DNA from 3 places in the Sodalis sp. RH14 genome. Region 2 is predicted to be linked to each of the others. Evidence: predicted binding sites of a transcription regulator. Region 2 holds the regulator's gene; each other region holds the start of a gene.
What was found. The regulator LexA, encoded in region 2, represses DNA repair genes until DNA is damaged. The targets are predictions, from matches to a motif close to TNCTGTATGTACATACAGNA.
Positions count from the first base shown of each region.

Region 1: a site for LexA is predicted at 7,443-7,462, ahead of ACL2XQ_RS26755 (YebG family protein). Genes of this name have one in related genera too.
Region 3: a site for LexA is predicted at 2,673-2,692, ahead of dinB (DNA polymerase IV). Genes of this name have one in related genera too.

Region 1 covers NZ_CP178739.1:5,880,701-5,890,719, forward strand. The annotation lists gene ACL2XQ_RS26720 (LysR substrate-binding domain-containing protein) at 1-404, shown strand, start outside; gene ACL2XQ_RS26725 (AAA family ATPase) at 509-1,075, opposite strand; gene ACL2XQ_RS26730 (MFS transporter) at 2,363-3,832, shown strand; gene ACL2XQ_RS26735 (mandelate racemase/muconate lactonizing enzyme family protein) at 3,835-4,938, shown strand; gene ACL2XQ_RS26740 (SDR family oxidoreductase) at 4,967-5,794, shown strand; gene ACL2XQ_RS26745 (dihydrodipicolinate synthase family protein) at 5,788-6,699, shown strand; gene ACL2XQ_RS26750 (GlcG/HbpS family heme-binding protein) at 6,689-7,123, shown strand; gene ACL2XQ_RS26755 (YebG family protein) at 7,475-7,813, shown strand; gene ACL2XQ_RS26760 (LysE family translocator) at 8,052-8,669, opposite strand; gene ACL2XQ_RS26765 (mechanosensitive ion channel family protein) at 9,122-10,019, opposite strand, start outside.
Region 2 covers NZ_CP178739.1:79,168-89,186, reverse strand. The annotation lists gene pspG (envelope stress response protein PspG) at 1-163, opposite strand, end outside; gene dusA (tRNA dihydrouridine(20/20a) synthase DusA) at 456-1,493, opposite strand; gene rcsA (transcriptional regulator RcsA) at 1,922-2,551, shown strand; gene zur (zinc uptake transcriptional repressor Zur) at 2,717-3,226, shown strand; gene ACL2XQ_RS00385 (CsbD family protein) at 3,448-3,657, opposite strand; gene lexA (transcriptional repressor LexA) at 4,063-4,671, opposite strand; gene ACL2XQ_RS00375 (diacylglycerol kinase) at 4,792-5,160, opposite strand; gene plsB (glycerol-3-phosphate 1-O-acyltransferase PlsB) at 5,286-7,745, shown strand; gene ubiA (4-hydroxybenzoate octaprenyltransferase) at 7,793-8,656, opposite strand; gene ubiC (chorismate lyase) at 8,711-9,217, opposite strand; gene ACL2XQ_RS00355 (YjbH domain-containing protein) at 9,403-10,019, opposite strand, start outside.
Region 3 covers NZ_CP178739.1:1,037,157-1,047,175, forward strand. The annotation lists gene ACL2XQ_RS04580 (YceI family protein) at 1-150, shown strand, start outside; gene lpcA (D-sedoheptulose 7-phosphate isomerase) at 421-1,005, shown strand; gene ACL2XQ_RS04590 (class II glutamine amidotransferase) at 1,043-1,810, shown strand; gene dpaA (peptidoglycan meso-diaminopimelic acid protein amidase) at 1,781-2,518, opposite strand; gene dinB (DNA polymerase IV) at 2,704-3,789, shown strand; gene pepD (beta-Ala-His dipeptidase) at 3,809-5,269, opposite strand; gene gpt (xanthine phosphoribosyltransferase) at 5,503-5,961, shown strand; gene frsA (esterase FrsA) at 6,144-7,391, shown strand; gene crl (sigma factor-binding protein Crl) at 7,467-7,868, shown strand; gene proB (glutamate 5-kinase) at 7,982-9,085, shown strand; gene proA (glutamate-5-semialdehyde dehydrogenase) at 9,095-10,019, shown strand, end outside.

The sequences.
Region 1 (10,019 bases), 180 kb from region 2:
TTAAGCGTTATCCGCTCCGCCTGCCTGAGGACGTCCTCGCCTGTCCCCGCATTGAAACCCTGACAAGGCCTGGACAGTGGAATCTGTGGCTGGCGGCGGCCGGCCTGCGAAAAACACCCGCGAGCTTATTTCGCCGTTACGACCATTTCCACGTTTCCCTGCAGGCGATGCTGGAAGGGATCGGGGTGGGATTGGGGCCGGTCAACACGCTGTCGGCGGAGATAATGCATGGCCGTCTTGTCCCGCTGTTTCCGCAATTTACCGTTGCCCCCTGTCAATACCAGGCCTTAACGCCGGTGAGCGTGCAAAAAACCGTATTGCACCAAGCGTTTGAGCAGTGGCTGGTGGTGCAGGGGAAAGCGCTAAATGCCGATGGCGATAACGACGCAAACACAACAGTCTGAGCGAATGCCGTGCCGGATACGGGGTCAGGAATGCCGGCAACAATGGAATAGTCGGGGCGCTGGCAACGTTTACTTCACCGGCGGCGTGCGGTGCGGCGGTGGTATTATTCTCCGTTGCCGGACAGCGCATCAAGAACAAACGTGGCCCGATCCGCTACGTTGGTTTTTGGTATTGCCAAAATGTCATAATCCAATGCCGGGTAGGCGGTGACCAGCAGGCCGTATTCAGCCAAAGCCGCGTCAAAAGAATGCCGCCGTTCTGGATCTTCGGCATAAATTTCGGCCCAGGGCGGCGTTAAAAAAACCTTGTGATGATAGCGCAAAGAAATGCCATAGCGCTTTAAATAAGGCTTACCCGTGATGTGCTCTAGGCTGGCCGCCGCGTCCACCACCCCGCGATCGAAAAATATCCATTCGTTTGCGGTGCCGGCCCTGGTCCAATCGGTTATGGACAGTTGGATAACGTTGCGTAAGAACGCCGCCATATCAATCCAGGGTAATGCCTGGCCGCCTCGTTTCAACTCTTCGCTCACGACGCGCCGGCCGGGTTCTTCGACAACGGTATAGCCGCGTCGCTTCAGCTCGGCGAGTAACGTGGATTTCCCACCACCGGAACAGCCGGAAATAACGACAAGTCGATTCATGTTTTCCTGTGCCTGCTGGATATGCATGCCACGATAGAATTATGCCAGGTTTGAACGTTGAGCCACCATGGGTAAAGGCCATCCTGGCCTGTTAACGTCTCTGATGATCCCCGCTATTAATGACCGGTATGGGCTTAGAAAGAGACGCGCACGGGGGAAGGCTTGCCCACCCGCGGTCAGAAAGCATGGCATCGCCTTAACGGCCGGGATCCCCTTGCTTAAATTATCGGCGCCCAGTCAATAGATGAGGGTATTGGAGCAAAAATGGATCCGGCAGGGTGTAAAAATCGCCGGACCCGAAAGCCCGGCCAGCAACATTAGCCTACCAATGCAACCCGCCCATAGCTCACAGAACCAAAGCTTGAATGAGACTGTATAGTGGCAGAACGAATCTTAATGGTTCCCTAACTGTTCCTAATCTTGCCAAATCAGTGTAGTGAGGCCATGGGACAACGTCTCGCCCGGCATAGCGCGTTTGTCGCCGGCGCGCCTGCAAAAGCGGATTGAGGATCATTCGCCCCAATCAACGTGCACTTCACTTCCCTCAATGCGATCTCCTCACCCACCCTTATCCAGCCGCAATTCCGGGGCGGCTGCCAGGCATCCAAATCCCGCGCAGATATTTCGGCCGCCTTTGCGGGTGGCGGAAAACGTGAATATTTTTAATGACATAAAGCTACCCAGGCTAAAATATTTATCAATTATTTTTCAGTTTCTTAATCAAATTGTCGTGAACGTTATCACAAATCTTACAGGGCATGATTGCCGGGGTAAAAATCTTCGGTAAAAATGCTAACTCGAATTAGCAAGAATATCTTTACCTGAAAAAACGTGCCGGCGGCAAAGCCTGTGCTCATTTTATACAGGCAAGCATGTTAACGCATTGTTTTGAAAATGCTTAATGATGTAACGGGACGGGTGCGGTTTCGTCTTCACCTGGCGGCGGACCCGTATTGACGGCCCATGGGGCGGGTTGTGGGGCAGAGCCGCCGGTGGGCGGATAACGCGCAATGCCGCGCCTGTGAGCTTAAGCATTGTTTCCCCTGTATTTTTTTTGTCGCCAAAGCTAACTCGAAGCAGCCTGTTAAATGTCATTGGATACACGTCATGGCATTTGGCGCCCGGGCGCTGACGCAATATAGACGGGTCTTTATCGCCGGCGATGCGGTGAAACCTAGCAACGCGTGACCCTGTTGCCGGCCGCTGCGTCTGGCGCGGCCAACAGGAAGCGCCGGCATCAACGAAGGATGAGTAGGACAGACAGAACGGCGAAATACTCGTGTACCTCAATAAGCAAGGTAAATGGGAGTATATATGCACCAGAATATGAATATCGACAAGCTGATCCTGATGGCCAAGAAACGGCTGGATTTGCAGGAGGCTCCCGGATCCACCAAAGCAGGATGGCTGATGATCACCGCCCTGCTTATCGAGTCATGGGATATCTATTCGATGGCGTTTATTATCTACGCTCTCAAAGATATCTATCATCCGAGCAGCTGGCTGCTGGGATTCACCGCCGCCGGCACCCAGTTCGGCGCCATTATCGGCGCCATGTTGGGCGGCTGGCTAACGGACAAGGTGGGCAGGCGTAAAATCTTCCTCGGCTCAATGCTGATGTTTGCGCTGTTCGCCATACTGCAGGGGCTGGCGCCGAATATCTACTGGCTGGCGATTATCCGCTGCTTCGCCGGCATTCCGGTGGGCGCCGATGTCGCCAACGGCTTCACCTACATCATGGAGGTGATGCCGAAAGGCAAACGGGAGGTGATGGCCAACCGATGGCAGTTTATGTTCGCCCTCGGCATCCTCGCGGCGATTTCCCTGGTCACTCTGTTGGTCGCCCTTGGCGTGCATAGCGATCATGTTTGGCGCATCGTCCTGGCGGTACCCGCCATCCCCGCCTTTATACTGCTGATGCTGCGCCGTGAACTGCCCGAAACCCCCGCCTGGTTTGTGGAACGGGGCCGGTTTGTCGACGCCCGCAAGGCAGCGCGCCAGTACTATGGCGATCGCGATGGGCAACTGCTGGACGATCTGCTGCCTGAACACGATGTCACTATCCAACAGCCGAGCATGGGCGAAGCGCTAAAAGATTTGTTCAGTCGCAAATTTTCGCGCCGCACCACGCTGTTCGGCTGGATTTCCTGCGCGGTCCAGTCGTTTGAAAACTACGCTTTTTCCTTTTACCTGCCCCTGATCCTGGTGACCATCGGCATTTCCGGCCAGATCCAGAACAACCTGGCGCTGCTGGCGGTGAACTGCGTGGCGGCGCTTTCGGCCTTTGTCGGACCGCTGTTGCTCAAACGGCTGGGACATCGCGGCTTAAGCCAGCTCGGCTTCCTGCTGGTGACTTTCGGCATATTGTTAGCCGCCTACGGTGTATTCAAACTGAATTATCTGATGATCACCGGCGGCGCCGCCCTGATGCTGTGGGGCCATTACTGGGATTCGGAAAGCGGCATGACCGTGGTATCGCTGGTGGCCAAACCGAAATACCGCGGCGTGGCATCCGGCATCGGCTATACCATCGTAAAAATCACCGCGTTCCTGACCACCCTGGTCTTCCCGCCGCTGTTTGACACCCTGGGCGTGCCGCTGGCCTCATCGCTTATCGCCATCGCGCCGTTCCTGGCTTTTCTGGCCGCGACATTCCTGCTGCCCGAAGTCTTCGGCCATGTCGCCGGCGACAATGAATATGAAAATGATGTGCAAGACACTTCCCACGGGATGTCGGGATTCACGCATCCGGAATTGTTGAACGGACTAAAGAAAGAGGACTGATCATGACTATCACCAAAATGCCGGTAATTGAAAATATCGAACTGATGACGGCGCGCGTACCGCTGCCGGAAGGACCCTGGGGCGACCAGATCCACCACGTCACCGATATTGAGGTGGCCATCGTCGATGTGCATGGCTCCAACGGACTGGTGGGCACCGGCTTCAGCCACACTTCCGGCTGGTGCGGCGCCACCATTTCGGCCTTGATCAAGGAAATCATCCCGGATGTTATCGGACAGCGCTTGTCGCCGCGCGCGCTCTGGGATCGCAGTTACAAATATATTCACGATGTCGGCGGCGCCGGCGTCACCACCCATGCGCTTTCCGCCCTGGATATCGCCTACTGGGATTTGCTGGGCAAAACGCTGAATGTGCCTCTCATCGACTTGCTCGGACGGGTGCGCGATCGCGTGCCGTTGTATGGCAGCGGCATCAACCTGCACATGTCGGTGGAGGAGGTGATCGAACAGGTGCGCCGCTGGAAATCGAAGGGGTACCTCGCGGCCAAGGTCAAGGTGGGTAAACCCGACCTGGAAGAGGATGTCGAGCGCTTAATCAAAATCCAGGAAGCCGTGCCGGGATTCCCTCTGGCGGTGGATGCCAATCAGGGATGGAATTTCCCCCAGGCCCTGCGGGCATTCAAGCTGTTTGATCCGTTGAACCTGCTGTGGATTGAGGAGCCGCTGCCGTCGGACAATATCGCCGGCCATAAACAGCTGCGCGAGAGGACCAGCACGCCGATTGCCCTGGGCGAGAATGTCTATAATCTCAGCCAGTTCAGCCAATATATCGACAACGGTTCCGTGGATTTTGTCCAGGCCGACCTGGGGCGCGTCGGCGGTATCACCGGATACCTGGATGTCGCGACGGTCGCCCGCGCGCATAACCTGCCGATGACGCCGCATTTCGTCCTGGAACTGAGCGCCAGCCTGCTGGCCGCGGTGCCCAATGTGTCCTATGCGGAAGTCACCGACGGCGGACGCTGGAAAGATCTGCGCATCGTATTATCCGCCGGCGAGGAGGTGGACGGTTATTACGTTCCCAGCGAGCGGGCCGGTCACGGCATCATTTTGGACAGAGACTATTTGCATGCCCACAAAATATAACGTCATCACTCGATAGCAGGAGATCCCTATGGAAGATACCTTATTTTCCGTCAAAGATAAGATTATCGTCGTGACCGGCGGCCTGGGGCAATTGGGCGCCCAATATGTCAAGGAGCTGCATAAACGGCAGGCCCGGGTGGCGGTTTTCGCGCAGAACATCGCTGAAGAACGGCTGCTGAAGGTGTTCGGCGAGCAGCGGGAATCCCCGCGCCTGGCGTTTTATCAGGTTGATATCACCGACAGCGGCAGCATCAATCGTGCGCTGGATGATATCGAGCGGCAATGGGGCGTGCCGGACGGCCTGGTGAATAATGCCGGCATCGATACCCAGCCCAGCGCGCCGCCGGAGGTCTCCGGCCCCTTTGAGCAGTTCCCCGTGGACGTCTTCCGTAAAGTGGTGGAGGTCAACCTGGTGGGCACATTTCTGGCGACCCAGCAGGTAGGCGCCAGGATGAAAGCGGCGGGGAAAAAGGGATCCATCATCAATGTCGGATCGATCTACGGCGTGGTATCGCCGGTGCAGGATATCTACAGCTACAAAAAAGAGGATACCGGCGTGCCGTTCATCAAGCCGGTCGCCTATTCCGCGGCCAAATCGGGACTGTACAATTTTACCCGTTATTGCGCCACCTACTGGGGCCGGGACGGTATCCGGGTCAATACGCTGACCATCTCCGGCGTGGCGCGGCCGGATCAGGATCCGCGGTTCCAGAAAAATTATATCGCCCGCATGCCCATCGGCCGCATGGCCAATGAAGATGAATATAACGGCACTATCGTGTTTCTCCTTTCCGACGCGTCAGTGTATATGACCGGCGCCAATGTGGTGGTGGACGGAGGATGGACGGCATGGTAAAGCGCGGCGGGTGGGATAAATACCGGGGGGTCATTTCAGCGCTGGTCACACCGATGCATGAGGATGAATCCGTCAATTACGATGTGCTGGCGAAGGTGGTGGAACGTCAGCTCGCGCGCGGAGTGGAGGGATTTTATTGCTGCGGATCTTCCGGTGAGGGCCCGCTCCTGGGCATGGAGGAGCGGGCACAGCTGCTGCGCGTCCTGGCGGCGCAGGTGAAAGGCCGGGTGCCGGTGATCTCCCATGTCGGTACGGTGAGGACCGCTGACGCGGTCTCTCTGGCCCGGCAGGCGGAACAGGATGGCGCCGACGCGGTATCGCTGGTGCCCCCTTATTATTACAAATTCTCCAAAAAAGAGATCATCGCGTATTACCGGCGGGTGCTTGCGGCCATATCGCTGCCGGTGATTGTCTATAATATCCCGCAATTCACTTCGGTTGAACTTGACGAGGAAACCGCCGACGCGCTATTAACCGATGAACAGGTGCTGGGAGTGAAGCATACCTCGCACAACCTCTATTCCCTGGAGCGCATGGCGGCAAAATATCCCGGCAAGGTTTTTTTCAACGGCTTTGATGAGATCTACCTGTCGGCGCTATCGGCCGGCGCGACCGCCACCATCGGCACCACGGTCAATCTGCAGCCAGAGCGATTTTTGGCCATTCGCGACTTATTCCGGCGGGGCGAGCTCAACCGGGCGCGGGAAATCCAGCTGCAGATTAACAATGCCGTCGAATTTATGGTGGCGCGGGGGATCTTTCAGTCGGCGAAGTATATGACGGGCCTTGGCCTGGAGGACCTCGGGCCGGTGCGGGAGCCGTTCGTTCCCTTGACGGACCGGCAAAAACACGAGCTGGGCGTGCTCAATGACACTATCCGGGAGGGTATCGCGCATGGCCAATGAACCTGCCGGCCTTGCCGCGCGTTATATCCTGCAGGATAAGGTGGCTATCGGTAAAGTCGCCGAAATCATCGCCTCGGCTTCGCTGGATCCCGCCACCACTGGGCTGGCGGTGGCCGTGGTGGGCGTTCACGGCGAATTGGCGGCCTTTGGCGCCCATCACTCCTGTCCGCCTTTGCCGCGGCTGTTGGCGCAACGTAAAGCCTATACTGCGCTGATGCTCAGGCGCAGTACCCGTCTGGTGTCGGAGGAGGTGAAAAACGGTTCCCTGGATATGCGCATGCTCAATGACGCCGCCTTATTGCCAATGCCCGGCGGCGTGCCGATCGTGATAAACGGCGCCCTGGTGGGCGCAATCGGCATAAGCGGCTTGCCGGCGGAAAAGGATATCGCGCTGGCGGACCACTGGGCGCGGCAGTTCGGTTGATACGGCGCGGATGTCAAGACGGCACGCAAGGCTATGTACCTGACCCAGCAAGACATCTCGCTCAAAACCGGGATAATAAAGCAGCACGTTTCCACCAGCGTTACGGTTTCGCCGTTTCACCTGCACGGGAGCAGCAGTTGCCGTTATTGCGCAAAGATGCGCGTAAGTTGCTGCTGGTTGAGTATTCCAGCGGCAGATAAATCACATAGCGGCTTGCATGGCTCCCGGCATGAGACCAGCAAGACTTGTTTAATGGGAATGGATTACAGCACATACAGCCGTTGAATGTGTGGTGGACGATGAGCGACACTTGCTGATATACTGGCTATAATTACAGTATTGGAGGCGGTTATGGCTATTGAAACAAAATATGTGGTCGTCAGAAAGGGTGAAGAGAAAATGACATTTGCCAGTAAGAAAGAAGCGGAGGCCTACGACAAGATGCTCGATATGGCTGAAGCGTTCAGCGACTGGTTGTTGACCAGCGGGATGCCGTTGGATGAACCGCAGGCTGAAAAGCTAGGTCTTTATTTGGCCGAGCATAAAGATGACGTCCAGCATATACTGCGCACCAGCAAATTGCCGGAAGCCATCGGCGCTCAGGCTCCCGCAGATGAATCGGAAAGCATGGAAACCGATGATAATGCTGATGCCGGCACAAAAAAAATCAGAGCGGTAAAAGCAGCCTGATCCCCTGCGGGAAGTACCCCAATACAGAACAGCGCCGTGAGTGATAACGCCTTGCGGTGTAGCGGGATTTTTTCATCGGCCTCACCTCCGTCAACGGCATGGATTTATCATGCCGGATTTCCAGTTCTGGGTGGAGCAGAATATTGGGGTAGGGCCATGCCCGGTGCCGCTCCGGTTAAAGATGCATTTTATAACGTTGCTTTACTGGTTAAGCTGCTGCAGGGATAATTTTGGCTGATTAATTAATAATCTGCCTGATCCCTAACAGTATGATCAACCCGCCGCAAAGCCTATCAATGACTTTTTTGGCCCGCTGATAGGCGGAAGAAATGCGAGGTTGAGAAAGGGTGATGGCAACCGCTCCGTACCAGAGTGATGCAATGATGCCGACAACGCTGAGCATGGCGATAAAGGTGCCCGCAGAAACATGCGCCGGAGCGGCAGTAGAGAATATGGCGGCGTAAAAAGCCATGGATTTCGGATTACCGATATTAGTCATCACGCCCTGAATAAAGGATTGGCGGAAATGACCTGGCAATACGGCATTTTCGTTCGCAACGGGTTGGCTTCCCGCATTGAGGATAAGGCGTAAGCCAAACCACAGCAGATATCCTGCCCCTACTATTTTCACAATCAGCGCAACCCAAGGGAATACGGCAAATAGCAAACCGATTCCGCCGATAGCGCAACTTGCCCAGAATAGGTTGACCACCACAATGCCAGCAACCAGCGCAAGGGCGGCCGAGCGCGTGGAAGCGACCGCTTTATGCACCACGGCGACAAAGTTTGGCCCGGGTATCACCACGCCAGCGAGATAAATCAACAGCACGGTAAGAACCGCATGTGTATCGATCATGTGTTTTCCTTATAACTCGCTGACGTTAAATCAGTTTAAACTCACCAATAAATCATTGGCTTTCCATTATGCCGGGAGCAGGCCAGCAGTTCGATAACTTTGTATTAATCCATCAAACAAGCTGAGATCGGGCCGACTCCTGGCTATTTTCACCGCTTCGGGTAGCTCATTGTCTTCAGCGGCCATCCATATAGCTGCCCAGACACATGCGATTATCACTCTACAGCGAACGGCGAAAGATGTCCGGATATTGGCGCAGGCCGTTTAATGGGTCCTGCGGTTCGCCTCACATAGCCTGCAGGTCAGCCGCAAAGCCTCATTAAGCAGGGAATAAAGCGAAGTTGACCAGCTGCTTTGAGCGAGGAGCGGAAGCTCAGTTGTCCTGGTGCTCACGCAGCACGCTTAAAGTATCTGTACGTTCCACGGTATACAGAAAAAATGAAAACGATTAACTACTGATCTTTTGGACGATCACACACCGAATCGGTCAGTGTAGCCCTCACGTGAGGAAGGCTCTGCGGATAATTTTGCTGAATAAACTCAATCATTTTTTCCCGCACGTGGCAGCGTAAATCCCAGGCGATGGGGGAATTCTGTGCAGTCATCAATAATCTGATGGTCATGGTTTTGTCAGTAGTTTCGGTTACCTGGAGCACCTGAGTCTGTTGATCCCAGAGTTTTGTTTCACTGAGGACTTTTTCAAAATGCTTACGGAGAGGATCTAATGGCATGGAATAATCGAGGTAAAGAAAAACAGAGCCTAATATCTGTGCGTTATTACGCGTCCAGTTCTGGAAAGGATTTTCTGTAAAGTATGTGATGGGCAGGACCAGTCGACGAAGGTCCCAGATACGCACAACGACATAAGTCAGATTTATCTCCTCTATCCAGCCCCATTCATTTTCGACGACTACAGCATCATCAATTTTTATAGGTTGCGTAAAAGCTATCTGAATTCCGGCAAACAAGTTGACAAGCGACTTCTGAAGGGCAAACCCAATGATTATTCCGGCAACCCCCGCGCCGGCTAAGATTGTCGTGCCGAATTTTCGGAAACCGGGAAAACTGAGAAGTATCAGAGTAAGGCAGAATGACACGAGCAATACAATAGCGACTTTTTTTACATACATTATTTGAGTGCGAATTTTACGGGCACGAAGATTATTCGAAAGATTAATGTCATAGCGGATAAAAAGCATATCTTGCGCAACATTAACTAATCGAATTAAAATGGAGCAAAATGATAATATAATAAAGATATTAAGGGTGGATGTAATAAAATCAAGGGAGTTTGGCTGAATGTTAATATAATTAACCCCTACATTTATCAACAGTAAGGGAATGAAAAGA
Region 2 (10,019 bases):
GCGCGAGTAACAGCCAGGGGAGCAGTTTCAACGCCATGACCAGCACGCCGGCAAACATCATGACCAGGAAACCCACCGCCAGCGCCGCCAGTACGCCCAGGAATGAGATACCGGTCAACAGCAGCATGAAAAAGAATGCGATGACAAAGACGAATTCCACCATTACAGGCTCCTGAAATCGGGGTGACACAGCAGGCTGGACCTTCTGCGCCTATTGCGATGATAATAAACATATTACAAAAATCGTGCCAATAAAGTAGCGCGCCAGACCATTGAAAAATAATGAAAAATAGTGTTGTGCTCAAAGCAGGAATGGTATTTTTGACTAATTAATAGTTATTATCGCCGTTATCAGCAGCCTCAATCCCGCGCCATGGCCGCAATAGCCCTCATGACGCGCTTTCGCCCCCGGCGGCGCATGGCGGTACCCATTGGCTGGGGGCAGCCGGCAAAAGTTATTCGGCAACGCACCGCATCGGTTCAGCTTTTGCCACTTTGGCCAATGCCTGACGTACCACCTCAATACCGGCGCCGGGCTTGTGGGCGTTTTCGCTCAGATGACGTCGCCATTGCCGCGCGCCCGGCACGCCCTGGAATATCCCAAGCATATGGCGGGTGATATGGCCGAGGTAAGTGCCGTTCGCCAGCTCGCGTTCCATATAAGGAAACATGGCTTCCACCACCGCTGTCATGGTGTCATGGGGATCAACGACACCAAATAACCGGCTGTCCACCTGGCACAGCATACCGGGATTCTGGTAGGCCTCGCGTCCTATCATCACGCCATCCAGGCAGCTCAGATGCCGCTGGGCGTCGTCAAGCGTCGTGATGCCGCCATTAATGGCAAACGTCAAGGAAGGAAAATCGCGTTTTAGCTGATAGACGCGTTCATAATCCAGCGGCGGTATCTCGCGATTTTCCTTCGGGCTCAGCCCAGATAGCCACGCCTTACGCGCATGGATAATAAAGGTCTCGCAGCCGCCCTGTTCAGCCACAGTCTGGATAAACTCGCACAAGAATTCATAACTATCCTGTTCGTCTATACCAATACGGGTTTTCACTGTCACCGGAATCGACACCGCCGAGCGCATAGCGGCGATACAATGGGCCACCCGCTCGCGCTCAGCCATCAGGCAGGCGCCGAAGCGGCCGTTTTGTACCCGGTCGGAAGGGCAGCCGACATTAAGATTAATTTCGTCATAACCGCGCAGCGCGCCCATGCGCGCGCATTGCGCCAATGCATCCGGCTCGCTGCCGCCCAATTGCAACGCCACCGGATGCTCGGCCTCGTTATAGGCCAGGTAGTCGCCCTTGCCGTATAGCAATGCGCCGGTGGTCACCATCTCCGTATACAGCAATGCATGACGGGTCAGCTGGCGCAGAAAATAGCGGCAGTGACGATCGGTCCAGTCCAGCATCGGCGCGACGGAAAAGCGCTGCGGGGAAAATGGCGCTACGGCCAGCCGGCTGTTAGCCTCGGTTGAAAATGTCATAACGTCATATGCAGGCATAAAAATGGGTTTAAGGAAGAGAGGGAGATTATCTGTGTAGTGTATCACAGAAACCCTATTAGGTAGCGAACACCCCATGCGGCGATTCATCAACCATGTTAATGTTTAATTCTTACTAAACATAGGTAAATGTTTAAAGCTTGTTAAATAATTATGCTTCCAGAATGCGTGAAAAGGCCACGGCGTCTCAAATAAGCACCATTTCATCCCAATACCTCCCCAAGTGATTTACAAAGCGATCATAATCATTTATCACATGATCTTAATTCAAATTTATCCAGCCATGCTGATAAAAGGTTGAAAAATGATAAATCGATATAGACAGTAATTTTTATATTTTAATATCCCCCTATGTCATTTTTTATCCGAATCCTTTTTATTTCAGGATGAATCTAATTGCAGATATTATTATGACAGTATTTATACTCGATCCTTGCACTTATACTAAATGCGCGCTTAAAAGCTCATTGTCGGCAAGCGGTATCAAAGGCGCCATTCGCGATGTGGACAATATCAGCACGTTGCGAATGAGATGCAAAAACGCCAATCCTTCGATAGTTTTTATTAATCAAAACTCTTATCAGTATCAAGGGGATGGAGAAGGATTAAAATCCATTATTGACGAACGGCCTTTGACGCTTTTTTTTATTTTCATTGGTAATGAGAATATTAAGTTCCATGATTTCGTGCCAATCAGGGACAATGTGATTATTTTATCAAAATTTATAAAGATCAGCACATTGTTAATGATAATCCGTTACTTTATGGACACCAAAGCCTGGCGCAATGACGATGCCGCCATCGGGTTCTCTCCGCTGCGTTTTAGCAAGACCGAAGTAGAAATTTTAACCATGTGGATGTCAGGTTATGACACCATGTATATCTGTACCCAATTGCACATTAAAGAAAAAACGCTTTCTTCTCACAAAATAAATATTAAGCGGAAAACCAAGGCCAGTAATAAACAGGTGATATACCATTTAATTGCTATTGCCAACAGCGTCACAGATAGTATCAATATCCGTTATCCCGTTTGCTGAAAACCAGCGGCTCCGTTCGAACGCCACAGCTAAAGAAACCTGCCCCCGATCCCCGTCCCCTCACCCTTTTGCCGGTGACAATATGGGTTAAAACACGCCAATATTCGGCGTTTTTCCGCCTTCATGATAAGATAGAGGGCGGAAATCAGCAGTGGGGGAAACGCTATGAATACCACCGATCAGTCTCAATTGCTCAGCCAGGCTGAACAATTATGTGAGCAACGCAACGTGCGCCTGACGCCACAGCGACTTGAAGTGTTGCGCCTGATGACACAGCAGGATGGCGCGATCAGTGCTTACGACCTGCTTGATCTGCTGCGGGCGACGGAACCGCAGGCAAAGCCGCCGACAATTTACCGCGCGCTGGATTTCCTTCTGGAACAAGGTTTTATCCATAGAGTGGAATCCACTAACAGCTTTGTTCTTTGCCACCATTTTGAGCAGCCCAGTCACACCTCCGCCTTCTTTATCTGCGATCGCTGCGGCCAGGTGACTGAACAATCAACCGAAGGCATTGAAGATATTTTGCAAAAAATGGCGCAAGCCACGGGTTTCGCCATGCGCCATAATGTCGTCGAGGCACACGGATTTTGTACCTTATGCGCCGAAGTGCAAGCTTGTGACAATCCCCAGGACTGCGGACACGATCATAGCGTAGCGATAAAGAAACGCTAGCGTCCCATTTTGGCTTTTACAAGAACCCGGGAGCAAATGACGTTTATTATGGCTGAAGTGAGATAACGCGTTTGGTTAATACATTGGAGAGGCGGCAAAACAGGGGAATGCTGATAGGATCATATAAAATAGGTGGTACGTCCTTGTACCTTTGGGTAGGAACACTTAAGGAAGCCATAACCGCACAGTGAATATGCATTAGTCATGATTTCCAAAAATCATTACCAACGATATTTGTTACGTGTTTCCCAGTCCTTTACTTCCGTTTCCGCGGCTTCTTTGCCGTAACCGTAACGTTCCTGGATCTTACCGATTAACTGATCGCGTTTACCTTCAACTACCGTCAGATCATCGTCAGTAAGCTTACCCCATTGTTCTTTCATTTTACCTTTGAACTGTTTCCAATTACCGCTGGCTTCATCTTTGTTCATCGGAGTTCTCCTTGGTTATCGGTTTCTCAGTCAACATCTGCCACTCCAGGTTTTGTTAGCGCATAGCGAGGACACGTATTGCGTCCCAAAACCTGCATGTCATAAGTTAACCCTATGTCTAAAGTATAGCAGGGGATTTGGCATAAGGTTTATTCAGCAGATGATTAGACCATATTGGCAGGGTTATAAACGCCGTATGGGCTATAAGGTGAAATAAAACAGTAGGTAGAAGGTATCAGCCCGTACACCGCTAATTGTAACTAAATATAAATACCGCTAGCGGCAGCGGACGCGCCGCGGCACTTTTATGGCGGCGAACCCGCATTCCGCGTCGCCGGTTATCCGCCATAAAATTCTCGCTGACGCGGGATAAGGGATATTCAGGATGCCATGGAGCACCGTGAGTTAAATCCAGTTGCCGTTGCGGATAACGCCGACCGCTAAACCTTCGATGGACATTTCCTGCTCGCGCAAATCGACAATGATGGGCGAAAACTCGCTGTTTTCCGGTAGCAACTCAACGATGTTACCGTGTCTTTTCAGGCGTTTTACCGTGACCTCGTCATTGATTCGCGCCACCACGACCTGACCATTATGGGCATCCTGGGTTTTATGCACCGCCAGCAGATCGCCGTCCATGATGCCGATATCCTTCATGGACATGCCGCTGACACGCAGCAGGAAATCCGCGTGGGGCTTAAACAGATCGGGATCGATCTGGTAATGGCTTTCGATATGCTGTTCGGCCAGCAGGGGTTCTCCGGCGGCCACGCGGCCGATCAGCGGCAGGCCGGTTTCTTCTTCTATCAATAACCGGATGCCGCGCGAGGCGCCGGAAACGATTTCAATGGCGCCCTTGCGCGCCAGCGCCTTAAGGTGCTCTTCGGCGGCGTTAGGGGATTTAAATCCCAGACGATGCGCGATTTCCGCCCGGGTCGGCGGCATGCCGGTTTGCGCAAGATGATCGCGGATGAGGTCAAATACCTCTTGTTGTCTGGCGGTTAATGCTTTCATTCCGTCCCCTGTTTGTTTATACAGTCTTTCTGTGAGTATATACAGGTCCGCAGCAATTGAAAACCACAAGCGTTGCAAAATGTGATAAAACCCTGCCGACGACCGGCCGCGCCGGCCATTTTAAGGAATATACCGCCATAACAGCGTTATCCACACGAACAGCGCCAAAACAATGGCCAGGGTCACCGCCGCCGAGCCCAGGTCCTTCGCCCGGCCAGAAAGTGGATGCAGCTCCGGCCCGATGCGATCCACCACCGCTTCAATAGCACTATTCACGATCTCAACGATCAGCACCAGCCATACCGAACCGATCAATAAAATCCGCGCCACGGGTTCTGGCTCCAGGTAACAGGCAAGGGCAATCGCCACCACGGCAACCACCACTTCCTGGCGAAAAGCGGCTTCATGCCGCCAGGCGGCGCGATATCCTTTTATGGAATAGCCCATGGCGTTAAAGATGCGCCGAAGTCCGTTGGTTTGGTTTGCCATAATTTTGCGCGCTAAAGAAAAATTGTGCCTATATTACCGTTTCTTCTCGTTCGCATCACCACAGATCTGTCGCGCGGTTTCTGGTATTCTTGTGGCGCAATGCTAACAAGAGGCTTCACGAAGATATGTCAGGCTGGCGTACTATTTATTATACGTTGTTGAATTTACCGCTCAGGCTACTGGTGCGGAGTAAAGCCATTCCCGCCAATCCCCGGCAAGAAGCCGGCTTGGACCCGCTGCGGCCAATGATGTATGTTTTGCCCTATAACTCCAAGACGGACCTGCTCACCCTGCGCGCGCAATGTCTGCAACTGGGGTTGTCCGATCCGCTGATACCGCTGGAGATCGACGGCGTCGTCTTGCCGCGCTACGTCTTTATCCACGATGGCCCCCGTATTTTTCGCTATTTTTCCGAAAAACTGGAATCCGTGAAGCTGTTTCACGATTATCTGGATTTACATCGCAATAATCCGCAGCTTGATGTCCAGATGGTGCCGGTATCCGTTATGTTCGGACGATCGCCCGGCCGTGAAGCGCAGCAGAACCAGCCGGCGCCCCAGTTGCGCCTCCTCAATGGTTTCCAGAAGTTTATCGCCGTCTTGTGGTTGGGGCGCGACAGCTTTGTGCGTTTTTCCCGTCCGCTGTCCATGCGCTATATGGCGACCGAGCATGGCACCGATAAAACCATCGCGCAGAAGCTGGCACGCGTCGCCATGATTCATTTTGCCCGCCAACGCCTGGTGGCTGTGGGGCCGCGGCTGCCTGTCCGCCAGGATTTATTCAATAAGCTGCTGGCGTCCAAGGCGATTGAAAAAGCCGTGGAGGACGAAGCCCGCGCTAAAAAAATCTCGACTGATAAAGCGCAGCAAAACGCCATCGAGCTGATGGAAGAAATTGCGGCGGATTTTTCCTATGAAGCCGTGCGCTTGTCGGATCGGGTATTAAGCTGGACCTGGAACCGGCTATACCAGGGCCTGCACGTGCGCAATGCCGAACGCGTCCGGCAACTGGCCGAGGACGGCCATGAGATTGTCTATGTGCCCTGTCACCGCAGCCATATGGATTATCTGCTGCTGTCCTATGTCCTGTATCATCAGGGGCTGGTGCCGCCGCATATCGCCGCCGGCATTAACCTGAACTTCTGGCCGGCGGGTCCGATTTTTCGTCGGCTGGGCGCGTTTTTTATCCGGCGTACCTTCAAGGGCAATAAACTTTACTCCACCATATTCCGCGAATATCTGGGTGAGTTATTTACCCGGGGTTATTCGGTGGAATATTTTATGGAAGGCGGGCGGTCGCGTACCGGGCGCCTGCTCGATCCCAAGACCGGCACATTGACCATGACCATCCAGGCGATGCTGCGCGGCGGCAACCGGCCTATTACGCTGGTGCCCATCTATGTCGGCTATGAACATGTTATGGAAGTGGCGACCTACGCCAAGGAATTACGGGGCGCCACCAAGGAAAAAGAAGGCTTTGTGCAGATGGTGCGCGGTTTACGTAAGTTACGCAACCTGGGACAGGGTTATGTCAATTTTGGCGAGCCGCTGTCGTTAAGCGCCTATCTTAACCAGCAGGTACCGCACTGGCGTGATTCCATCGACCCCATCGAAGCCCAGCGTCCCGGCTGGCTGGCGCCGGCGGTGGATGACATCGCCGCGAAAATCATGGTGCGCATTAATAACGCCGCGGCGGCAAACGCCATCAACCTGTGTTCCACGGTGTTGCTGGCCTCCCGCCAGCGTTCGTTAACCCGCGAGCAGCTTTTGCAGCAGTTGGCCTGCTATCTGGAACTGATGCGCAATGTGCCCTACGCCGATGACGTCACGGTGCCGGACACCACGGCGCAGGACCTGTTGGAGCATGCCCTGGCGATGAACAAATTCAGCGTCGAGCAGGATACCATTGGCGATATCATCTACCTGTCCCGCGAGCAGGCGGTACTGATGACCTATTACCGCAATAATATCCAGCATCTGTTTATCCTGCCCGCGTTGGTCGCCAGTATCATTATCGGCCATCCCGGCATCGATCGCGCGCAGCTGGCACGCCGTATCGATTTGCTTTACCCACTGATGAAAGCCGAGCTGTTCATGCGCTACGAGACGTCGCAGCTCGGCCCGGTCATCGACGCGCTCATCGGGGAACTGTCGCGCCAGGAGCTGATTGCCGAGCGCGAGGGGCGGTTGTTCTTGAACCCTCCGCAATCATTTACCTTGCAACTGCTGGCGGCGGGCGTGCGCGAGACATTGCAACGGTATGCCATTACCTTTTCATTGCTGCGTTTTAATCCCCGGATCAATCGCGGCACATTGGAGAAGGAAAGCCGGATTATGGCCCAGCGACTTTCGGTGTTGCATGGCATCAACGCGCCGGAGTTTTTTGATAAAGCGGTATTCTCCACCCTGGTGGCGACGCTGCGGGATGAACATTATATTAGCGACACCGGCGATGCCATCGGCGAGAAGGTCAATGAGATGAGCGAAATCCTGAGCGAACTGATGACGCCGGAGGTACAGCTGACCATTAACAGCGCCAGCCTGCTGGCCGCAACGCCGGAAGACGCCTCCCCGTCCACGGTGTAAGAAAGCAACGGGCGTATGCCGACGCATCGCCCGTCTTTACCGCGCTGCTATAAACGGCCCTGGCCGAAAAAACTCAGGGCAATACCGATAAAAATCAGCATGCCCACCAGGTTATTGTTTAAAAAAGCTTTAAAACAGGCATCCCGTTCCCGCCGCGCGATCAGTTTTTGCTGATAGACAAATAACGCCCCCGCCAGCGCCAGGGACGTATAGAACATCACCCCCAGCGCAGACCGTATTCCCAGCCAGACCAGCAACAGCAGCGTCGCCGCTTGCAGCAGGCCGATAATCAGTTTGTCATGGCGCCCAAAAAGGATGGCGGTGGATTTGACGCCGATACGGATATCGTCATCGCGATCCACCATGGCGTACTGCGTATCGTACGCCACCGTCCAGAGGATATTGGCGGCAAACAGCAGCCAGCAGGAAAGAGGTAAGGACTCACTGACCGCCGCGTAGCCCATCGGTATCGACCAGCCGAACGCCGCGCCCAGCACCAGTTGCGGCAGATGGGTTACCCGCTTCATAAAGGGGTACGCCCAGGCCAGCGCCAGTCCCGCCACCGATAGCGCAATGGTCATGGTATTAAGCGTCAGCACCAGCCCAAACGACACCCCCACCAGGACCACAAAGATGATCTTGGCTTCTTTTTCGCTGATAAGACCGCTGGGCAAAGGGCGGGATGCCGTACGCTTGACGTGGCCGTCTATCTTGCGATCGGCATAATCATTGACGACACACCCCGCGGCGCGCATGAAAAACACCCCGAGGACAAATACCACCAGCGTGCCGAAAGCGGGCGTGCCGCTTCCCGCCAGCCATAAAGCCCACAGGGTCGGCCAAAGCAATAACAGAGAACCAATGGGTTTATCAATGCGCATCAGGCGGCACCAGGCCTGCCATTTGCCCATCGTGGCGCTTTGTTCCACTTATTTCTCCTTTACTTCATCATTCTCGCACGGCGCTTAACAATACAGCGGGGCTTGGGGTAAAAACAGTTCGGTCAGCAATAACGGCTTACCGTCCGGCCGCAGGCAGGAGCGCCGCGCCCACAGGCCGTCAGCGCGGCCCAGCTGGATAAAGTCCCGCTCCGGCGCCCGGCCGCGGAACAGCCAGCGGCCCAGGGGGATATCTCCCAGCGTGGTGAGCGCCCACTCCGCTCCGTTCATGGCGTTTTCGGGCACCAGGGTGCGGCCGGCCAGCCAGGGCCGTTCATCGCCGCATAAGACGATTTCGCGCAGCCAGTAGCGATCGCTTGGCGGCAACAGAGCGATATCGTCTCCCAGCGCCTGGGCCGGGAAATAACCTTCGCGGCCGCGGCGGATGGTAACCCGCCGGCAATGGCGCTCGAGGCGCCGGGTCATCGACCCTTGTTCCATCAACCAGTCCGCCAGGGCGGGCGATGGCGGCGGATCCTGGTCAGTCAGCCAGGTAATGGATGCCAATAAGGCGATAGAGGGATCGTCCGTCATCCTGTTCCCCATGGTTTCAGGTGGTCAGCTCCGATATTGTAGCTCAGAACGCCATTTTATTAACCTGCCGATGCGGGAAGAATGCGTTTCTTCAGGCGGCAATATACCGGTCGCCGGGCGCTAAGGCGCCGGCGGCAAAAAAAAGGCCTCCGCAGGGAGGCCGTTAAAATCAGATCTGCCCGCCGCTATTCCAGCGCCGGCGAACGTTCTTCGGTTAGACCGTACAGATAGTATTTCCGGCCGACCATCTGGCCGCCGTCACGCGTCAGCGGTATCCAGTTCAGCTGCGCCCGGCTGCGGTTCGGCGTCGGCGTCAGCAGATCCAGCGGAATCGAGAGGTAGAATCCTTTGGTAAACGACCCTTCGCCATAGTCCTCTTTGGAGACATTGGTAAAGGTGGCAAAGGCGCCGGCGGTGATCCCGCTGTCAAAGCGGCGCGAGACATCGAAGGTGACGCCCTTATCCTTGGCCAGGTATCGTCCGACGCTGGCTTTAACCAGTACGCCGTCCAAAAAGCCGGGCTGCCAGTAGCCGGTCAGGTTGCCGGTCGCCACGGTATAGTCGGCGAACTGCATCATATTGTCCCAGTCGCGCTGCTTGACGTAGTTACCGTCAAGACCCACCGCCCAGTTCTTGTCCAGCGGGCGGTACAGTACTTCACCGCCGACGCCGCCGTACATCATTTCCAGGTAGCCGCCGTAGAGCTGGCCGTACCAGCCGTCGCCCAGGCGATCCATATAGGTGGTTTGCAGGTTGCTGATATAAACATCGTTCTGCACATATTCCCGAATCCGGGTACGGA
Region 3 (10,019 bases), 960 kb from region 2:
AAAGGCGAGCATCCGATGGCGAAAAAACAGGCGGTCGGGTTTAATGCCACCACCACCATCAAGCGCTCTGATTTTGCCATGGACAAATATGTGCCTATGGTCAGCGACGCCGTGGCTATCAGCATTTCCACCGAGGCCCTGGTGAAGTAACGGTCATGGCGTGAATGCAACCCCACCGGCCGGCGCCAGGCCCGCCGGTGCAAGCGCCGCCGTTGGGCGCAGCGCCGGCGGGCATAGTCTTCGCCGTCGTTGCTTCGCCGTTGCTTTTTGCGGCATCACCATTCCATCCTGGCTCTAAACTGCAAATTCCATGTGGTAACGCAAGGGCACGGGATTAACTTCGCTTCTCGTGGTTTAGCCGATCCGGTAAACTGATGGCTGGGATAACGATTAAATTAGCCAGCCTATACCGAGGGAACCATGTATCAGGACTTGATTCGTAGTGAACTTAACGAAGCGGCGGCAACGCTTGCCAAATTTCTCAGCGACGATCGCCATCTGCAGTCGATAGAAGACGCCGCCATTATGATTGCCGATTCTTTTAAAGCCGGCGGCAAGGTGCTCTCCTGCGGCAACGGCGGTTCCCATTGCGACGCCATGCATTTCGCCGAGGAACTGACCGGCCGTTATCGCGATAACCGCCCGGCGTATCCGGCCATCGCCATTTCCGATCCCAGCCACCTGTCCTGCGTCAGCAATGATTTTGGCTACGACTTTGTCTTTTCACGTTACGTGGAAGCGCTGGGTAATAAAGGCGATGTCCTGCTGGGCATCTCCACGTCCGGCAATTCGGCCAATATCATCCGCGCCGTGGCGGCGGCCCGCGCCAAAGGCATGAAAGTCATCGTGCTCACCGGCAAGGACGGCGGCAAGATGGCCGGCACCGCCGACGTGGAAATCCGTGTGCCGCATTTCGGTTATGCCGATCGTATTCAGGAAATCCATATCAAGGCGATCCATATCCTGATCCAACTGATTGAAAAAGAGATGGCGGCGGGCGCGTAATTACGGCGTTCAGACGCCCTGGCATAGGAGACGGGTCATGTGCGAACTGCTCGGGATGAGTGCCAATGTACCGACGGACATTTGCTTCAGCTTTACCGGGTTAGTACAACGCGGCGGCCGTACGGGGCCGCACAAGGATGGCTGGGGTATCACCTTTTACGAGGGCATGGGCTGCCGGACCTTCAAGGATCCGTTGCCGAGTTTCAATTCGCCTATCGCCCGGCTGGTGCAGGATTATCCGATTAAATCCTGCGCGGTGGTGTCGCATATCCGCCAGGCCAACCGCGGCAAGGTGTCGTTGGAAAATACCCATCCGTTTACCCGCGAGCTGTGGGGACGCAACTGGACCTTCGCCCATAACGGCCAGCTGCGGGGGTTTCGCCAGTTGGATACCGGCTGTTATCGCCCGGTGGGGAAAACCGACAGCGAATATGCCTTTTGCTGGCTGCTGGCCAGGCTGGCGGCGCGCTATCCGCGCACCCCGGCTAACTGGCCGGCGGTATTTCGCTATATTGCGGTGCTTGCCGGCGAGCTGCGGCAAAAGGGCATCTTCAATATGTTGCTGTCGGACGGCCGTTTTGTGATGGGGTATTGTTCCACGAATCTGTATTGGATCACCCGGCGGGCGCCGTTTGGCAAGGCGACATTGCTTGACCAGGATGTGGAGATCGATTTCCAGCAGCAGACCACGCCAAACGACGTGGTCACCGTTATCGCCACGCAGCCGCTGACGGGGAATGAAACCTGGCACAAGATTGCGCCAGGGGAGAGCGTATTATTTCGTTTCGGAGAGCGCGAACTGTGAAATCACCGGGGTGCCGCTGTTTAACTGCAGCGGCGCGTTGATGGTGTATTGACCGTTGACGACCGCCACCGCCGGCGGCTGGTGGTAGCGGGCAAAATAGGCATAACCCGGTTCAAGAGAACGCCAGAAAGGATAATACGTCGAAAAACGGTGGCGCTGCAGGTTTGCCTCGGTCATCCGGAACGGGAAAATATGGATATTGACCTGGGCCTGTCCGTTTTGCAACGCGGCTTCCACATAATGATAAATTTCGGCGATATATCCATCGGTCATGGCATAACAGCCAATAGAGCGGCAGTCGCCATGGATCATCAGCATCGCGCCGGAATAGCCTTGCGATTGATCGTAGGCGTTGGGAAAACCGATATTTATCGCCCGATAATAATGACTGTTCGGATTTAGGTTACGGTTGGTAATTGAATAAAACCCTTCCGGGCTTTTAAAATCCCCTTCCCGGCGTTTCGGACCCAGGCCGCCGGAGAAATTACAAATGCGGTAGCTGCCCAGCATGCGGTATTCATTACCCATTTTGGCATACAGTTCAAGCGTTCGTTCTTCTTTGAAGATCTGAATAAAAACCGGTGAGCCTAATAGTTGTGCTTTTAATTCTTTCGATACCTGCGTCTGCGCCTGCTCACTGGCATAACTGACGGACGTCATGGCCGGTATACAAAACAATATCGCAAACAACAGTGCGATTTTGCCCATTATCATTCCTGCGTAGTCAAAATAATAAAGATGCCGGGCAACGGGGCGTTGTCGGCGGACCCTTTAAAAAACGGCAAGTAAAACAACTAAAACAGCGACAAGATATCACTGCCTGTATATTTATCAAGATACGTTTTGTATAAATTCGTCGCCTTACTGTATACTTGTACAGTTAAGGGGGATAAATGCGTAAAATCATACATGTCGATATGGATTGCTTCTTCGCGGCGGTGGAAATGCGCGACGATCCGACTTTACGCGATATCCCCATCGCCATCGGCGGCCGGGCGGACCGGCGCGGGGTCATCAGCACCGCTAATTATCCGGCCCGGGTATTCGGCGTGCATAGCGCCATGTCGACCGCCATGGCGCTGAAACTCTGCCCGCATTTAAAACTGCTGCCCGGGCGCATGGCGGCCTACAAAGAAGCCTCGGAACATATCCGGCATATATTCAGCCAGTATACGCCGCTGATTGAACCGCTGTCGCTGGACGAAGCTTTCCTGGATGTGACGGACAGCCATCATCACAGCGGGTCGGCTACGCTGATGGCCCAGGCCATCCGCCGCCAGATTGCCGACGAGCTGAACCTTACCGCCTCGGCGGGCGTGGCGCCGGTAAAATTCTTAGCCAAGATTGCTTCGGACCTGAATAAGCCCAACGGACAGTATGTGATTACTCCCGGGGACGTGCCGGCTTTTCTGGCGCAGTTGCCGTTAGGCAAAATACCCGGCGTGGGTAAAGTCACCGCCAAAAAACTCGCCGACATGGGCTTAACGACCTGCCTGGATGTACAACGCTGTGACCTGGCGACGCTGCTGCGGCAGTTTGGTAAATTCGGCCGGGTGATCTGGGAGCGTTCACAGGGTATCGACGAACGGGAGGTCTCGTCCGATCGCCTGCGCAAATCCGTCGGCGTCGAGCGCACGCTGGCGGAAGATATCGTCGCCTGGGTGGAGTGCGAGGCCATTATCGAACAGCTTTATCCGGAACTGGAGCGACGCCTTGGCCGGGTCAGGCCGGATCTGCATATCGCCCGGCAGGGCATTAAGCTGAAGTTCGCCGATTTCCAGCAGACCACCCAGGAGCATGTCTGGCCGAAGTTGAACAAAGAGGATTTGCTGCATATTGCGCGGCAGGCCTGGGAGCAGCGGCGCGGCGATCGCGGCGTGCGGCTGGTGGGGCTGCATGTGACGTTATTGGATCCGCAAATCGAGCGTCAGCTCATGCTTAATTGGGAAGACGATTTGCGCCACCGGCCTCTTCCCTGAGGCGCGGGGGCGTTACGCTTTAGTGCTTTTCAGGAATGGCTTTCAGCAGCGCGGTAAGCAATATCCAGTATTGGCCGACGCTTTTAATATGCACCTGTTCATCCGGGGAGTGCGGTCCTGTAATGGTCGGCCCGATGGACACCATATCCATGCGCGGATAGGGTTTTTTAAACAGACCGCATTCAAGACCGGCGTGGATCACCTGGATATTGGGGGTTTTGTTAAACAGCTTCTGGTAGGTCTCGCGCACCAGATGCATCACCGGCGAATTGGCGTCCGGTTTCCAGCCCGGGTAGCTGCCCTTGGCGGCTGTTTCGGCGCCGGCCAACTGGCCCAGGGCGGTGAGCGTGCCCACCACCTCTTCCTTGCCGCTGTCGATAAGCGAGCGGATCAGGCAGCGAATCATCGCTTGATCCGTCGCCATCGAGACCACGCCGACGTTCAGCGAGGTTTCCACCACGCCTTTGACGTCGTCGCTCATGCGGATCACGCCGTTGGGCGTGGCGTTAAGCAGGGCGATAAACCGATCGCCGCAGGCTTTGGTCAGCGCCTGCGCGTCCGACGTCGCCGGCTCAATCTCAATCGCCAGTTTCTTTTCAACCGCCGCCAGTTCGGCCTTGATGACCGCAAGGTATTCCTGCGCCAGGGCGTTCAGGCTCTCGGCGTTTTCCTGCGGCAGGGCGAGGGTGGCAAAGGCCTCGCGCGGAATGGCGTTACGCAGCGTGCCGCCGTTAAGATCCAGCAGGCGGATATCCAGCTTTTGCGCGTGCCGGGACAGGAAACGGGCCAGCAGTTTATTGGCGTTGCCCAGTCCCAGGTGGATATCGCCGCCGGAATGGCCGCCTTTCAGTCCTTTAACGGTCAGCTTGAGGATCTGGTAGCCGGCCGGCACCGCCTCGCGCTCAAGGGGCAGGACGGTTTTAAAATCAACCCCGCCGGCGCAGCCCATATAGATTTCGCCTTCTTCCTCGGAATCGGTATTGATCAGGATCTCGGCCTGCAGCCAGCCCGGCTGTAAACCAAAGGCGCCCGCCATGCCGGTTTCCTCGGTCATGGTCAGCAACACTTCCAGCGGGCCGTGCTGCACACTGTCGTCGGCCAGCACCGCCAGCGCGGAGGCCATGCCGATACCGTTATCGGCGCCGAGCGTGGTGCCGCGCGCCTTGACCCAGTCGCCGTCGACATAAGGCTGGATGGGATCGGTGGTAAAATCATGGATGGTATCGCTGTTTTTCTGCGGCACCATATCCAGATGCGCCTGCAGCACCACCGGCTGGCGTTTCTCATACCCCGGCGTGGCGGGCTTGCGCAGCAGGACATTGCCGACCGCGTCGCGCTCCCCATGCAAGCCTTTTTCCTGCGCCCAGCGCAGGATATGGGTAGCCAGCGCTTCTTCATGATAAGAGGGATGGGGAATCGAGCAGATCTTGGCGAATATCTGCCATAACGGCTGAGGTGAAAGTTGAGTCAGTTCAGACACGATAAAAACTCCTGTTACAACGTAAGACCCGGTCTGGTCATTAATAAACAGCCCGCAGACGGTCGGATGGTTACCAAAGAGAAATAAAGAATACCACTTTACTTTGCCCGGGTGGGAAACCGCGGTTAAAAAGGGAGGTAGCGCTGGTATTTCGGCGGTGGCGTCTTTATAATCTCGCGCAACCTTTTTTCCCTGTACTTTTAAGCCGACCCAATCCGGCTGGGACAGCATTTATGAGCGAAAAATACGTCGTAACCTGGGACATGTTGCAAATTCAGGCGCGGAAACTGGCCCAACGGCTACTCCCCGCAGAACAGTGGAAGGGCATTATCGCGGTCAGCCGCGGCGGCCTGGTCCCGGGATCGCTGCTGGCGCGCGAGCTGAATATCCGCCACGTGGACACCGTTTGCATCTCCAGCTATGACCATAACAACCAGCGCGAACTCAAGGTGCTTAAACGCGCCGAGGGCGACGGCGAAGGCTTTATCGTCATTGACGACCTGGTGGATACCGGCGGCACCGCCAAAGCCATCCGCGATATGTACCCCAAAGCCCATTTCGTGACGATTTTCGCTAAGCCCGCCGGCCGGCCGCTGGTGGATGACTATATGGTCGATATTCCTCAGGACACCTGGATCGAACAGCCATGGGATATGGGCGTGGTGTTTATTCCCCCGTTAGTCGGTAAATAAACAGCGGGGAAATAGTCCGTCGCACCCTCGCCCCGGGTTGGCTTCACGGCCGTTAATCCGGGGATGATTCCCGACCGCACGCCCGGCACCATGCCGGGCGTTGGTTTATTTGTCGCGCAATGAGCAATCTTGCTAATATAACCCCTCATTCATAGATTTTGGCTGATGGAGGCAATAGCTCAATGAGCGGCACCAATCTGAGCGAAGTACTGTTTAAACCCACGTTCAAGCAACAGGAAACCTCGACACTGGTCACCCGGCCGCGCCATATCGGCAGGCAAGCCGCCATCCTCGCCGCCCTCGAGGGCACCAACCCCGGTAATTGGTATCGCATGATCAACCGCCTGCTGTGGATTTGGCGCGGTATCGATCCCTGGGAGATTGAAGAGGTGCTGGCCCGTATCGCCGCCAGCAAAAGCGAAAGGACCGACGATCGCCTGCTGGATACCGTGATCGGCTACCGGCCCGGCAACTGGATTTATGAGTGGTCCCATCAGGGCATGGCGTGGCAACAGCGCGGCATGGATGAGCCGGATGCCGCGCTTGCCGGGCGGCATTGGCTGCAGGCGGCCAATTTCTACAGCGTGGCCGCGTATCCCCATTTGTGCGGCGACCTGTTGGCGGAACAGGCGCAAACCCTGGCCAACCGCGCCTGGGAGGAAGCCGCCTCCCGGCTCAGCTATGAGCTGAAAGCGCTGACCTTCCCCGTTGCCGGCGGCGGCAGCGTGACGGGATTTTTGCATTTGCCGGCGCAGGGAAAAGGCCCGTTTCCCACCGTACTGGTGTGCGGTGGCCTGGATATGCTGCAAAACGACACCTACCGCCTGTTCCATGACTATTTTGCCCCGGCGGGCCTGGCAATGTTGACCATTGATATGCCGTCCATCGGTTTTTCGTCGAAATGGACCCTGAACCAGGATTCCAGCTTTCTCCACCAGCAGGTGTTAAAAGGCCTGGCGGATATTCCGTGGGTCGACCCCAGGCGCGTCATGGCTTTCGGGTTTCGTTTCGGCGCCAATATCGCCGTCCGGCTGGCGTATCTGGAGTCCCGGCGCCTGCGCGGCGTCGCCTGCCTCGGACCGGTGGTGCACGCGCTGCTTACCGATCCGGCGCGCCAGGATCAGGCGCCGGATATGTATATGGACGTGCTGGCCAGCCGCATGGGCATGGCCAACGCCTCGGATGCGGCGCTGAAAATCGAGCTGAGCCGTTATTCGCTCAAGATCCAGGGACTGCTGGGCAGGCGCTGCCCAACGCCGATGCTGTCCGGCTTTTGGGATAACGATCCCTTTAGCCCGAAGGAAGAGGCCGCGCTTATCGCGTCGTCATCGTTGTCCGGCACCTTATTTCGCATAAAATCGGCGCCGGTGTATCAGAATTTTCATCGGGCGCTGCTCGAAATCCGCGACTGGCTGGCAAAATGTGACTAAGTAAGTTTGCTTAATCCTATAGATTTGCTACATAAAGAAGTCAGTATTCATTTTGAGGCATTTGAGGTTATCAGCATGGCGTTAGTAAGTGGACATCCGAAAAGCAGGTTGATGAAAGGATTTACCGCGCTCGGCCCCTATATCCGCGAAGGGCAGTGCAGCGACAATCATTTTTTCTTTGATTGCCTGGCGGTATGCATCAATATGCAGCCCTCGCCGGAAAAACGTGAATTCTGGGGATGGTGGATCGATCTGGAAGCTGAAGAGAACCGTTATACCTATGCCTATCATCTGGGCATGTTCGATAAAGCGGGTCGCTGGAATGAGGAAAAAATCAGCGATCCGGCGGTAATCGATAAGCTGGAAAGTTCGCTGCGCGCTTTTCATACCCGCCTGCGCGCTTATATCCTGTCGCTTGAGATGACGCTGGAACCGGCGGATAACTTCAAAGAAGAGCCCTTTGTCCTGAAAGACTAACGCCATCACGCACCTGCTTTTTATCTTATTTCGCGTTATGCTGGCGGGCATAACGCTTTTTCTTTTTATAAAGACCAGGCACGCCTTTTTAACTTTATTACGGTAGATATGTTATGGATGGCAGCCAGACATTGGTTGTGAAGTTGGGCACCAGCGTTTTGACCGGCGGATCGCGCCGGCTTAACCGCGCCCATATCGTCGAGCTGGTGCGCCAGTGCGCGCAGTTGCACGCCGCCGGCCACAGGATTGTGATTGTCACTTCCGGCGCCATTGCCGCCGGTCGCGAGCACCTGGGCTATCCGGAATTGCCCGCGACCATTGCGTCAAAACAGCTGTTGGCCGCCGTCGGCCAAAGCAGCCTGATCCAGCTCTGGGAACAGCTGTTTTCCATTTACGGCATCCATATCGGCCAGATGCTGCTCACCCGCGCGGATATGGAAGATCGCGAGCGTTTCCTCAACGCCCGCGACACGCTGCGCGCGCTGCTGGATAACCGCATCGTGCCGGTTATCAATGAAAACGACGCGGTGGCCACCGCTGAAATAAAGGTGGGCGATAACGATAATCTCTCGGCGCTGGTGGCCATTCTGGCCGACGCCGATAAACTGCTGCTGCTGACCGACCAGGCCGGGCTGTATACCGCCGACCCGCGCACCAACCCCGACGCTACGCTTATCACCGAGGTCACGGCCATTAACGACGCCCTGCGCGCCATTGCCGGCGACAGCGTCTCGGGCCTGGGCACCGGCGGCATGGCGACCAAAATCCAGGCGGCGGACGTCGCCAGCCGGGCCGGCGTCGATGTGGTCATCGCCGCCGGCAGCAAGCCGGGCGTGATTGGCGATATGATGGCGGATCGGCCGGTGGGCACCCGTTTCCATGCGCAGCAAATGCCGCTGGAAACGCGCAAGCGCTGGCTGTTCGGGCCGCCGCCGGCAGGGGATATCACCGTCGATAACGGCGCGCTGGCGGCGATCCGCGAGCGGGGCAGCTCGTTATTGCCCAAGGGCATCCGCTCGGTGGACGGCGATTTCTCCCGTGGCGTGGTGGTGCGTATCCGCGGTCTTGACGGCCAGGATCTGGCCCATGGCGTCAGCCGTTACAACAGCGACGCGCTGCGCATGATCGCCGGCCGCCATTCGCAGGACATCAGCGCCATCCTCGGCTACGAGTACGGGCCGGTCGCCATCCATCGCGACGATATGATTATTTATTAAGGAGTAGCTATGCTTGAGCAAATGGGCAAAGACGCCAAAGCGGCATCCTGGCAACTGGCCGTGCTGAGCAGCGCCGACAAAGACCGGGCCCTGCTGGCCATCGCCGATCGCCTGGAAGCGCAAAGCGGGGATATCCTGGCGGCCAATGCGCTGGATATGGCCGACGCGCGGCAAAACGGCCTGAGCGATGCCTTGCAGGACCGTCTGCTGCTTACCCCGGCGCGTTTATCCGCCATCGCCGCCGACGTGCGCCAGGTTTGCCGCCTGACGGATCCGGTCGGCCAGGTGATCGACGGCCGCCAACTGGACAACGGCCTGAAGCTGGAACGACGCCGCGTACCTTTGGGCGTGGTGGCTGTGATTTATGAAGCGCGCCCCAACGTCACGGTGGACGTGGCGGCTTTATGCCTGAAAACCGGCAACGCGGTGATCCTGCGCGGCGGCAAAGAGACCCACCGCACCAATGCCGCCACCGTCAAGGCTATTCAGCAGGCGCTGGTGGACTGCCAGTTGCCGCCTGGCGCGGTACAGGCCATCGATAATCCCGATCGCGCCCTGGTGAACGAACTGCTGAGGCTCGATCGCTACGTGGATATGCTGATCCCGCGCGGCGGGGCGGGGCTGCATAAGTTATGTCGCGAAAATTCCACGATCCCGGTGATTACCGGCGGTATCGGCGTATGTCATATCTATGCCGATGAGACCGTCGATATTGAGCCGGCGCTCAAGGTTATCGAGAACGCCAAAATCCAGCGTCCCAGCGCCTGCAACTCCCTGGAGACTCTGCTGGTGCACGAGGCTGTCGCGCCGGCCTTCCTGAGCCGTTTAAGCAGGCATATGCACAGCCTAGGCGTGACGCTGCATGCCGACCACGGCGCGCGGCCGTTTTTGGCCGACGGTCCGGCGGCCTGCGTGCCGGTGGAGGAGGCCAATT